3 regions of the Dickeya ananatis genome follow, and region 1 is predicted to be linked to each of the others. Evidence: predicted binding sites of a transcription regulator. Region 1 holds the regulator's gene; each other region holds the start of a gene.
The links. Region 1 encodes CRP, which controls carbon source genes, mostly activating them, when cyclic AMP is high. Its sites were predicted from a motif close to ATGTGANNNNNNTCACAT; they were not measured.
Positions count from the first base shown of each region.

Region 2: FGI04_RS09825 (sugar transporter) is a predicted target of CRP. The motif match lies at 2,000-2,017, and genes of this name have one in related genera.
Region 3: FGI04_RS11355 (beta-galactosidase) is a predicted target of CRP. The motif match lies at 1,101-1,118, and genes of this name have one in related genera.

Region 1 is NZ_CP040816.1:4,682,090-4,685,243, forward strand. Features, by position in the region: gene FGI04_RS20870 (aminodeoxychorismate synthase component II) at 1-84, shown strand, start outside; gene argD (bifunctional acetylornithine/succinyldiaminopimelate transaminase) at 218-1,441, shown strand; gene crp (cAMP-activated global transcriptional regulator CRP) at 1,543-2,175, opposite strand; gene FGI04_RS20885 (OsmC family protein) at 2,505-2,912, shown strand; gene FGI04_RS20890 (phosphoribulokinase) at 3,012-3,154, opposite strand, start outside.
Region 2 is NZ_CP040816.1:2,230,004-2,233,157, reverse strand. Features, by position in the region: gene FGI04_RS09830 (amino acid permease) at 1-686, shown strand, start outside; gene FGI04_RS09825 (sugar transporter) at 756-1,943, opposite strand; gene FGI04_RS09820 (2-oxo acid dehydrogenase subunit E2) at 2,128-2,601, shown strand; gene FGI04_RS09815 (alpha/beta hydrolase) at 2,598-3,154, shown strand, end outside.
Region 3 is NZ_CP040816.1:2,562,176-2,565,329, forward strand. Features, by position in the region: gene FGI04_RS11350 (LacI family DNA-binding transcriptional regulator) at 5-1,078, shown strand; gene FGI04_RS11355 (beta-galactosidase) at 1,268-3,154, shown strand, end outside.

The sequences.
Region 1 (3,154 bases):
CCGCTGGAAGGTGTGCAGTTTCATCCAGAAAGCATCCTCAGCCAGCAAGGGCATCAGCTATTGAAAAATTTCCTTGATTTATAGTCGGATAGCGCAGGGCAGGCCGGGCGTATCGGATTAGTGATTGCCTATTTTTGATTTTTTATGCATATTTATTGATTATATTTTCACTTAAGATCTTCACTCCACACTACGGGATATGACAACGGGGCAGCAAATGGCGACAGAGAAAGCAGCAGTAACACGGGATACTTACGATAAGGTAATTCTTCCGGTTTATGCACCCGCGCAGTTTGTGCCGGTAAAAGGCAAAGGGAGCCGTGTCTGGGATCAGCAGGGCAAAGAATATATCGATTTTTCTGGTGGCATCGCGGTAACCGCGCTGGGACATTGCCATCCGGCGTTGGTGGCGGCGTTGAAAGAGCAGGGTGAAACCCTGTGGCACACCAGCAACGTATTCACCAACGAACCGGCGCTGCGTCTGGCGACCAAACTGATCAACGCCACGTTTGCCGATCGTGTGTTTTTCGCCAACTCTGGTGCAGAAGCCAATGAAGCGGCGTTCAAACTGGCACGGCATTACGCCATTACCCGTCATAGCCCGTACAAAACCAAGATAATTTCGTTTTATCAGTCGTTTCATGGCCGTACCTTGTTTACCGTGTCGGTCGGTGGTCAGCCGAAATATGCCGATGGCTTCGGCCCGAAACCGGCGGATATCGTGCACGTGCCGTTCAACGATTTGGACGCGGTCAAAGCCGTGATGGATGACCACACCTGTGCCGTGGTGCTGGAGCCGATTCAGGGCGAAGGCGGCATTACGCCTGCGACACCGGCTTTCCTCAAGGGGGTGCGTGAGCTGTGCGATCAGTATCAGGCGCTGCTGGTGTTTGATGAAGTGCAGTGTGGTATGGGCCGCAGCGGTAAGCTGTTCTCTTATATGCACTACGGTATCACACCGGATATTCTGACCACCGCGAAAGCGCTGGGCGGCGGCTTCCCGATCAGCGCCATGTTGACCACGGAAGAGATTGCGTCGGTGATGGCAGTCGGGACGCACGGCACCACCTATGGCGGCAACCCGCTGGCTTGCGCGGTGGCGGAAGCGGCGCTGGATGTGATCAATACACCGGAAGTGCTGTCCGGCGTGGTCGATCGCCATGCGCGTTTTGTGTCTGCGCTGGAGCGCATCAACGCCCAGTACGGCATTTTTGATGAAATTCGTGGCATGGGCTTACTGCTAGGCGCACAACTGAAACCGGCCTGGCATGGCCGCGCCCGTGATTTTCTGGCGGCATCGGCAGATCTGGGGTTGATGATTTTGGTGGCGGGGCCGGATGTGATCCGTTTTGTGCCGTCTCTGGTGATCACCCCGGAAGAGATAGACCAGGGGATGGCGCTGTTTGAAAAAGCCGTGGCACAGGTAGTGAAGGGCGCATAAGCCGCGCTTTCCTCTCTACTAAAACGACAAGAGCGTGCCTGGGCACGCTCTTTTTGATCCGGCTGAGTTGGGCCGATGGATGTTGATCCGGTGAATGCGAATCAGCGAGTACCGTATACCACGATGGTTTTACCGTGGGCGGAGATCAGGTTCTGGTCTTCCAGCATTTTCAGAATACGGCCGACAGTTTCGCGGGAACAGCCGACGATTTGGCCGATTTCCTGACGGGTGATCTTAATCTGCATACCATCCGGGTGGGTCATGGCGTCCGGCTGTTTGGCCAGATTAAGCAGGGTTTGCGCGATGCGACCCGTCACGTCGAGGAATGCCAGGTTGCCGACTTTTTGCGAGGTAACCTGCAGACGACGTGCCATCTGTGAGGACAAGCGCATCAGAATGTCCGGGTTGACCTGGATGAGCTGGCGGAATTTTTTATAGGAGATTTCAGCAACTTCACAGGCTGTTTTCGCCCGGACCCACGCACTGCGTTCCTGCCCGTCTTCAAACAAGCCAAGTTCGCCGATAAAATCGCCCTGATTCAGATAAGACAGAATCATTTCCTTGCCTTCTTCATCCTTGATCAGCACGGCAACCGAGCCTTTCACGATGTAGTAAAGCGTCTCTGCTTTTTCACCCTGGTGGATTAGGGTGCTCTTCGATGGGTACTTGTGAATGTGGCAATGAGAAAGGAACCATTCGAGAGTCGGGTCTGTTTGCGGTTTGCCGAGAACCATTCGCTGTTATCCTCTGTTGTTAATTCACTGCGCAAATCACAGGGCTCAGAGTTCCCTGTACGGCGTGATAACATAGTTATAATTCAATTCCGTCCTGGCGGAATGACGTCAGGGAATATACTGAGGCTGTCTATCAGATGACGCCAGTAAGCCGGTGGTGGGTCAGGCATCGACGCAACAACACATGCCGGTTTACGCTTTTGTTTGTAACACAGGTTGAGTGTAGTGTCTTGTGTTGTCTCGCTTCAGCATGATTAAGCTCTGATTATCAGGCTTTTTTGTACATAAGCGATGTAAAATTTCAAAAATAATTGATTGAGGACAAAATTATGCAGGCGCGGGTGAAATGGGTTGAAGGGTTAACATTTCTTGGTGAATCCGCTTCCGGACATCAACTGCTGATGGACGGCAACGCAGGCGATAAAGCGCCCAGCCCGATGGAAATGGTACTGATGGCCGCAGGCGGATGCAGCGCCATCGATGTGGTGTCTATCCTGCAAAAAGGCCGTCATGACGTGGTGGATTGTGAAGTCCGCCTGACGTCTGAACGCCGTGAGGAAGCACCGCGTTTGTTCACCGCCATCAACCTGCATTTTATCGTCACCGGCAAGGGCTTGGGCGATAAAGCCGTGGAGCGTGCGGTGTCGCTGTCAGCCGAAAAATACTGCTCTGTGGCGTTGATGCTGGGAAAAGCCGTGAACATTACCCATAGCCATGAAGTGATCGCGCTGGATTAAGCGCCTGTTCGCGGCGGCGTGTTGTCCTGGCCGCCGCGTCGTTAAGCGCCGGTTCATCGGCGCTTATCATCGGTGCTTATCATCGGTATATTGCCGGTGTCAGTCGATTTTATTGCCTTCCATCAACCGCTGTACCAGCGGCATCATGATCAACTCCATCGCCAGCCCCATTTTGCCACCCGGCACCACCAGCGTATTGATGTGGGAAATGAACGAGCCCTGCAACATGGCCAGCAGGTAGG
Region 2 (3,154 bases), 2.3 Mb from region 1:
TCAGCCTGCTGGTGCCTTATACCGACCCTAATCTGCTGCGTAACGATGTGAAAGATATCAGCGTTAGCCCGTTCACGCTGGTGTTTGAGAATGCAGGCTTGCTGTCGGCTGCTGCCGTCATGAATGCGGTTATCCTGACGGCGGTGTTGTCGGCAGGTAACTCCGGTATGTATGCCTCTACCCGCATGTTGTTCACGTTGGCGCAGGAAGGGAAGGCACCGGCGTGCTTTGGCAAACTCTCACAAGGCGGGGTACCACGTAATGCGTTGTACGCAACGACGGTGGTCGCAGGGTTGTGTTTCCTGTCGTCGATGTTCGGCAATCAGACGGTGTACCTGTGGTTGCTGAATACCTCCGGTATGACCGGGTTTATCGCCTGGCTGGGCATTGCCATCAGCCACTACCGTTTCCGCCGCGGTTATGTCGCACAAGGGCATGACTTGAAGGCACTGCCGTACCGCTCTGGCTTTTTCCCATTAGGGCCTATCTTTGCTTTCATACTCTGCCTGGTGATTACGTTGGGGCAGAATTATCAGGCGTTTCTGGCTGATAAGATTGACTGGTATGCCGTGACGGCGACGTACATCGGTATTCCACTGTTTCTGGCTATCTGGCTGGGCTATCGTCTGGTGAAAAAATCACGGGTAGTGAAATACAGTGAGATGACCTTCCCGGAATACAAGTAACGGTTTTATAGACAAAAAAGCCAGTCGGTAACCCGACTGGCTTTTTTTTACGCCTAAAAGAAGTCGTATTTAAATGCGGGAATGCACCAGTCTCACATTGCGATAAACCGTGAGCAGCAGCGCGACCAGTGCGAACAGCACCAGCGGTGCGCCGACATAACCGATTTTATCCATGCCCAGATGCAGACTCACCTGGCTCCCCAACAGTGCGCCCCCGCCGATACCGAGGTTGAACAAGCCGGAGAAAATCGACATGGCGACATCGCTGGCATCCGGCGCCAGTGACAATACTTTGGCTTGCATCGCCAGACCAATCGCCATCATCGCCAGTCCCCAGACCAGACACAGCAGCGTCAGGCTGAAGGGGTGAGCAGACAGCGGCATCAGCAGTGTCAGACAGCCTAGCAACAACAACATGGCCGTCACCAGAAACGCCAGCGGGAAACGCTCGCTGTAGCGGCTGTAGAGCATACTGCCCACAATGCCGGCACACCCGAATAGCAACAGAATCAGGGTAGTGAAGTTTTCCGGCAGACCGGCCACGGTCTGGATAAAGGGTTCAATATAGCTGTAAGCCGTGAAGTGTGCCGTCACGACCACCACCGTTAGCAGGTAGATACCGACCAACGCCGGGCGGCGGAACAGTTTCGGCACACTGGACAACGAACCGGAATGCTCGCTCGGCAGTAATGGCAGCAAACGCGCCAGCAGGATCATGGCAACGGTCGCGCCTGCGGCGATGGTCAGGAAGGTGATTCGCCAGCCGAGGTATTGACCGATAACCCGTCCCAGCGGCAGCCCCAGAACCATCGCCAGTGACGAGCCGGTGGCGATGAGCCCCAATGCCTGCGCCCGCTTGCCGTGGGGGGCCATTCGAATCGCCAGGGAGGCGGTAATAGACCAGAATACCGAGTGCGCCAGCGCGACACCGGCTCGGGAAAGGACCAGCACGGTAAAGTTCCAGGCAACGGCAGACAGCAAATGGCTGAGAATAAACAGACTGAACAGCCCGATCAGTAACTTGCGGCGCTCAATGCCGCTGGTCAGCAACATGCAGATCAGCGAGGCGAGCGCCACTATCCAGGCATAAATGGTGATCATCAGCCCAACATCTTCGGTTTTCATGGCAAAGGTATTGGCGATGTCACTCAGCAGCCCCACCGGAATAAACTCCGTGGTGTTAAAAATAAACGCGGCCACGGCCAGCGTCACCACGCGTAACCAGGCGGTGGCGCGTGAAGGGGAAGCGGATGTCATAGCAGGATCCTGAACGGGGGTGACGAGCATGCTATTGTAGTGAAGTGTGGGTAAAAATGCGATTACGATCACATTTCAGTCAGAAGACAGCATCGTGCAGCGCAGGCGCGCCTCGTGATAACGCACTGGCCGCACATCATGCAGACACTGTGGTAAAAGCACCCGGGTCACGCTGGAAAAGACGTTGAACGGCGTATCCGGGGTCTATTCCCGGGTCATCAAGCATACCGAAAAGCTGTCTGTTGCCGATATCGGGCGGACGCTGCAACAGTTCAAGCAAGAGGACGCGGCGACCAGCGAGCATTACAAAAAAATTCGTTTTATTCAGCGTTTGCCGACGTGGCTCGCCGGTTTGCTGCTGCGTTTGGCCATGTTGTCGCCAAAACTGCAGGCGGAGACCTGGGGGAGCTTTACCGTGACATCGCTGGGGAAAAACGGCCCTGATGCCTGTATCCCGATTTCCGGTTCCACGTTCACATTCACGGTGGGAGTGATCAACGAAAGGGTGTCGCGGCCTTCACATGACATGGCGGTGTCACAGGTGGTGAACCTGACCATGGTTTTCGACCACCGGGTACTGGACGGCAGACTGGCATCGGAATTTCTGACACGGATAAAAAGCAACATGGAAGGTTTTGCACTGGAGTCATCATCATGATGCTTGATGAACTCAAAAATTTTGTACTGCTACACAGCTATGTGTTGAACGTCGGTGCGGAAACTCGCGCCATTCTGCCAGATATTCATCATCTGGGTGATGATGCGCCGCATAGCTGGAGCCAGATGTTTTACCATCAGGCGCAACAGCATGAAAAGCAAGGCGAGTGGCTCAAGGCCTGTTCGCTTTACAATCTGGCGCGTTTTCCCTATCCAGAAACACCACTTCAGCATGAATGCAACCAGCATTGCCAGCGGTTGTTTCATCAGCAGTATATCGAGAGTGGTGTGGTAACGCGGGTCAGCCTGTCGCAGGGACGGCAGGTGTGCTACGTCAGGAAAAAGAACACCAATAACGTCATCATTATCAATGGGGGCATCATCTCGCTAAAAGAGCAGTGGGTGAATCTGGTGGGGCTGTTCGAGCGTTTCGACGTGACCGTGGTGCTGACAGAAATGCCGGGGGTGGGAGAAAACCAACTGCCGTATAACGAACAGTCTTTTCGCATGTACAGCGATGTGCTGGATTATCTCGCACAGGATCGCGCGGACAT
Region 3 (3,154 bases), 2.1 Mb from region 1:
CATCATGAAAGCAAAACCAGTAACGCTCAATGACGTGGCAGCTTACGCCGGTGTGTCATACCAAACCGTTTCCCGGGTGCTGAATCAGGCACCTCACGTCTCGATACGCACACGGGAAAAGGTGGAGCAGGCGATGGCCGCGCTCCACTACATCCCCAATCGGGTAGCACAGCAACTGGCGCGCCGCAGTAGCACGACCATTGGGCTGGCGACAATCGATCTATCGCTGCATGCGCCATCCCAAATCGCCGCCGCCATCAAAACGACCGCCAGCGAACTGGGGTTCACGGTGGTGATCTCCATGTTACGTGCGGCCGATGGTAATGACGTCCAGCGCGCCGTTAACGAATTACTGTCACAGCGGGTAGATGGCGTGATCATCAACGTCCCGCTGGAGCAAGAGGAGGCGGAGCACATCCATCAGTTGTGCGCGGCCACACCGGCGCTGTTTCTCGACACGGCACCTACCACCAACCTGCCAAGCGTGATGTTCGACCCGCAGCAGGGTGCGAAGCTGGCTATCGACCATCTGGTAGAAATGGGACATCGTCGCATCGCCTTGCTGACCGGTCCGCAAAGTTCGGTGTCGGCACGTTTGCGCTACGAAGGCTGGCAGAAAGCACTAGCCGCCAACCTGTTAACCCCTTGTGCCATCGCCGAAGGCGACTGGAGCGCCAGTTCAGGGTATCAGCAGGCACATTTACTGCTGGCAAATTCAATCCGCCCCACTGCTATCGCCGTCGCCAACGACCAAATGGCGCTGGGCGTTCTGCGGGCGATTCATGAATACGGCTTGCGCGTACCGGAACAGATCTCGGTCATTGGTTTTGACGATACGCGTGACAGCGCCTATTTCCAGCCGCCGTTAACCACCATCCGTCAGGATTTCAGGCAACTGGGCCGGGAAAGCGTCAACCGGCTGCTGGACTGCCTGCAACACCCGCACACACCAGCCCCACTGCGGTTAAAAACGACCCTGATACCACGTCAAACCACTGCGGCCTGGCGCCCTTCTACCCTGACACCGCAGGATGTCGCCCAGCAGTTGATTAGTCTGGCACGGCAGTTACAGCGTTAGCCGCTCCCTGCGGATGCCGGTTTTGTGATCGATACCACTTTCCGGCATCGCTGCACTTTACTCATATTCGGCAAGCCGCGATCCTGACAGTAAAATTGTGAGCGGATCACAATTTCATTTATCCGCTCATCAGTTGTTTTTAGTCATTCACTTGCAGCCAACTCAGCCAATAAAAGGAAAGCCTGTTTTATGTCCACTGTTTCCGCTTATGTTCCGCTATCTGGCATTTCGCTGGCGGATATTCTGGCCAGACGCGACTGGGAAAACCCGGCCTGCCCGCACATTCGTCGTCTGGACGCTCATCCGCCTTTTTCCAGCTGGCGCGACCTGAATGCTGCACGTGACGATACCTCTTCCGACCGGCGTCAGGTACTGAATGGCGAATGGACCTTCAGCTATTTTACTCGCCCGCAAGCAGTACCAGAACAGTGGCTGACACAGGATTTAAACGATGTCGATCCGATTACCGTCCCCTCTAACTGGCAGCTAGCAGGATACGACGCGCCGATTTACACCAACGTTAAGTACCCCATTCCCGTCAACCCACCATTCGTACCAGAAGACAACCCTACCGGGTGTTACTCGCTCACATTTTCAGTCAATCCCGACTGGTTGGCGCAAGGGCAGACCCGCATCGTATTCGACGGCGTTAACTCTGCTTTTCATCTGTGGTGCAACGGCCAATGGGTCGGTTACTCTCAGGATAGCCGCCTGCCAGCAGAGTTCGACCTGACACCCTGTCTGCAGGTGGGAGAAAACCGGCTGGCAGTGATGGTGCTGCGCTGGTCTGACGGCACCTATCTGGAAGATCAGGATATGTGGCGCATGAGCGGCATTTATCGCGATGTCTACCTGCTGCATAAACCGACAGTACACCTGCGCGACGTGCAACTCACTACCCCACTGCGACACAGTTACACTCAGGGGACATTGTGCGTGACGGCCCTCGCCAACCTGCCGGAAGACCAGACTGATCACTGGCAACTGGCAGTACAGTTATGGCGGGGCGAACGTCTGGTGGGTGAACAGCGCAAACCGTTCGGCACCCCGGCGATAGATGAGCGTGGTGCCTATCACGACAGGGTGAGTCTGCAACTGGAGGTGGCACAGCCCGCCTTGTGGAGCGCGGAAGAACCCAATCTGTACCGGGCGGTGGTGGCGCTGGAGTGCGACGGTACGCTGGTGGAAGCAGAAGCCTATGACGTCGGCTTTCGTGAGGTCGCCATCCGTAACGGCTTGTTGTTGCTCAACGGACAGCCGCTGCTGATCCGCGGTACCAACCGCCATGAGCACCACCCACAGCACGGTCAAGCGATCGATGAAGCGACCATGCGGCAGGATATCCTGTTGATGAAACAGCATAACTTCAACGCGGTACGCTGCTCCCACTACCCTAATCATCCGTTGTGGTATCGGCTGTGCGACCGCTATGGCTTGTACGTGGTCAATGAAGCCAACATCGAAACCCACGGCATGCAGCCGATGAGCCGCCTGTCCGACGACCCGCGCTGGTTACCCGCTTATGCCGAACGCGTCACTCGCATGGTACAACGCGACCGTAATCATCCCTGCATTATTATCTGGTCGTTGGGCAACGAATCTGGCTACGGCCATACCCATAGCGCGCTTTACCAGTGGGTGAAACAGCAAGATCCCACCCGACCGGTGCAATACGAAGGCGGCGGTGCCAATACACCAGCGACCGATATTTTGTGCCCGATGTATGCCCGCGTCGATCAAGACCAGCCCTTCCCCGCCGTCCCGAAATGGTCCATCAAAAAATGGATTGGCCTGCCGGGTGAACACCGTCCGCTGATCCTGTGCGAATACGCGCACGCGATGGGCAACAGTTTTGGCGGCTTTGACCGCTACTGGCAGGCATTCCGCCAGTATCCACGCCTGCAGGGGGGCTTTGTCTGGGACTGGGTGGATCAGGCGCTGCTGCGTGAACAAGACGGCAAAACACACTGGGCCTACGGCGGTGACTTTGGTGATAAACCTAACGACCGTCAGTTCTGCCTCAATGGCCTGGTGTTCCCTGACCGCACACCTCACCCGGCGCTGTACGAAGCCCAG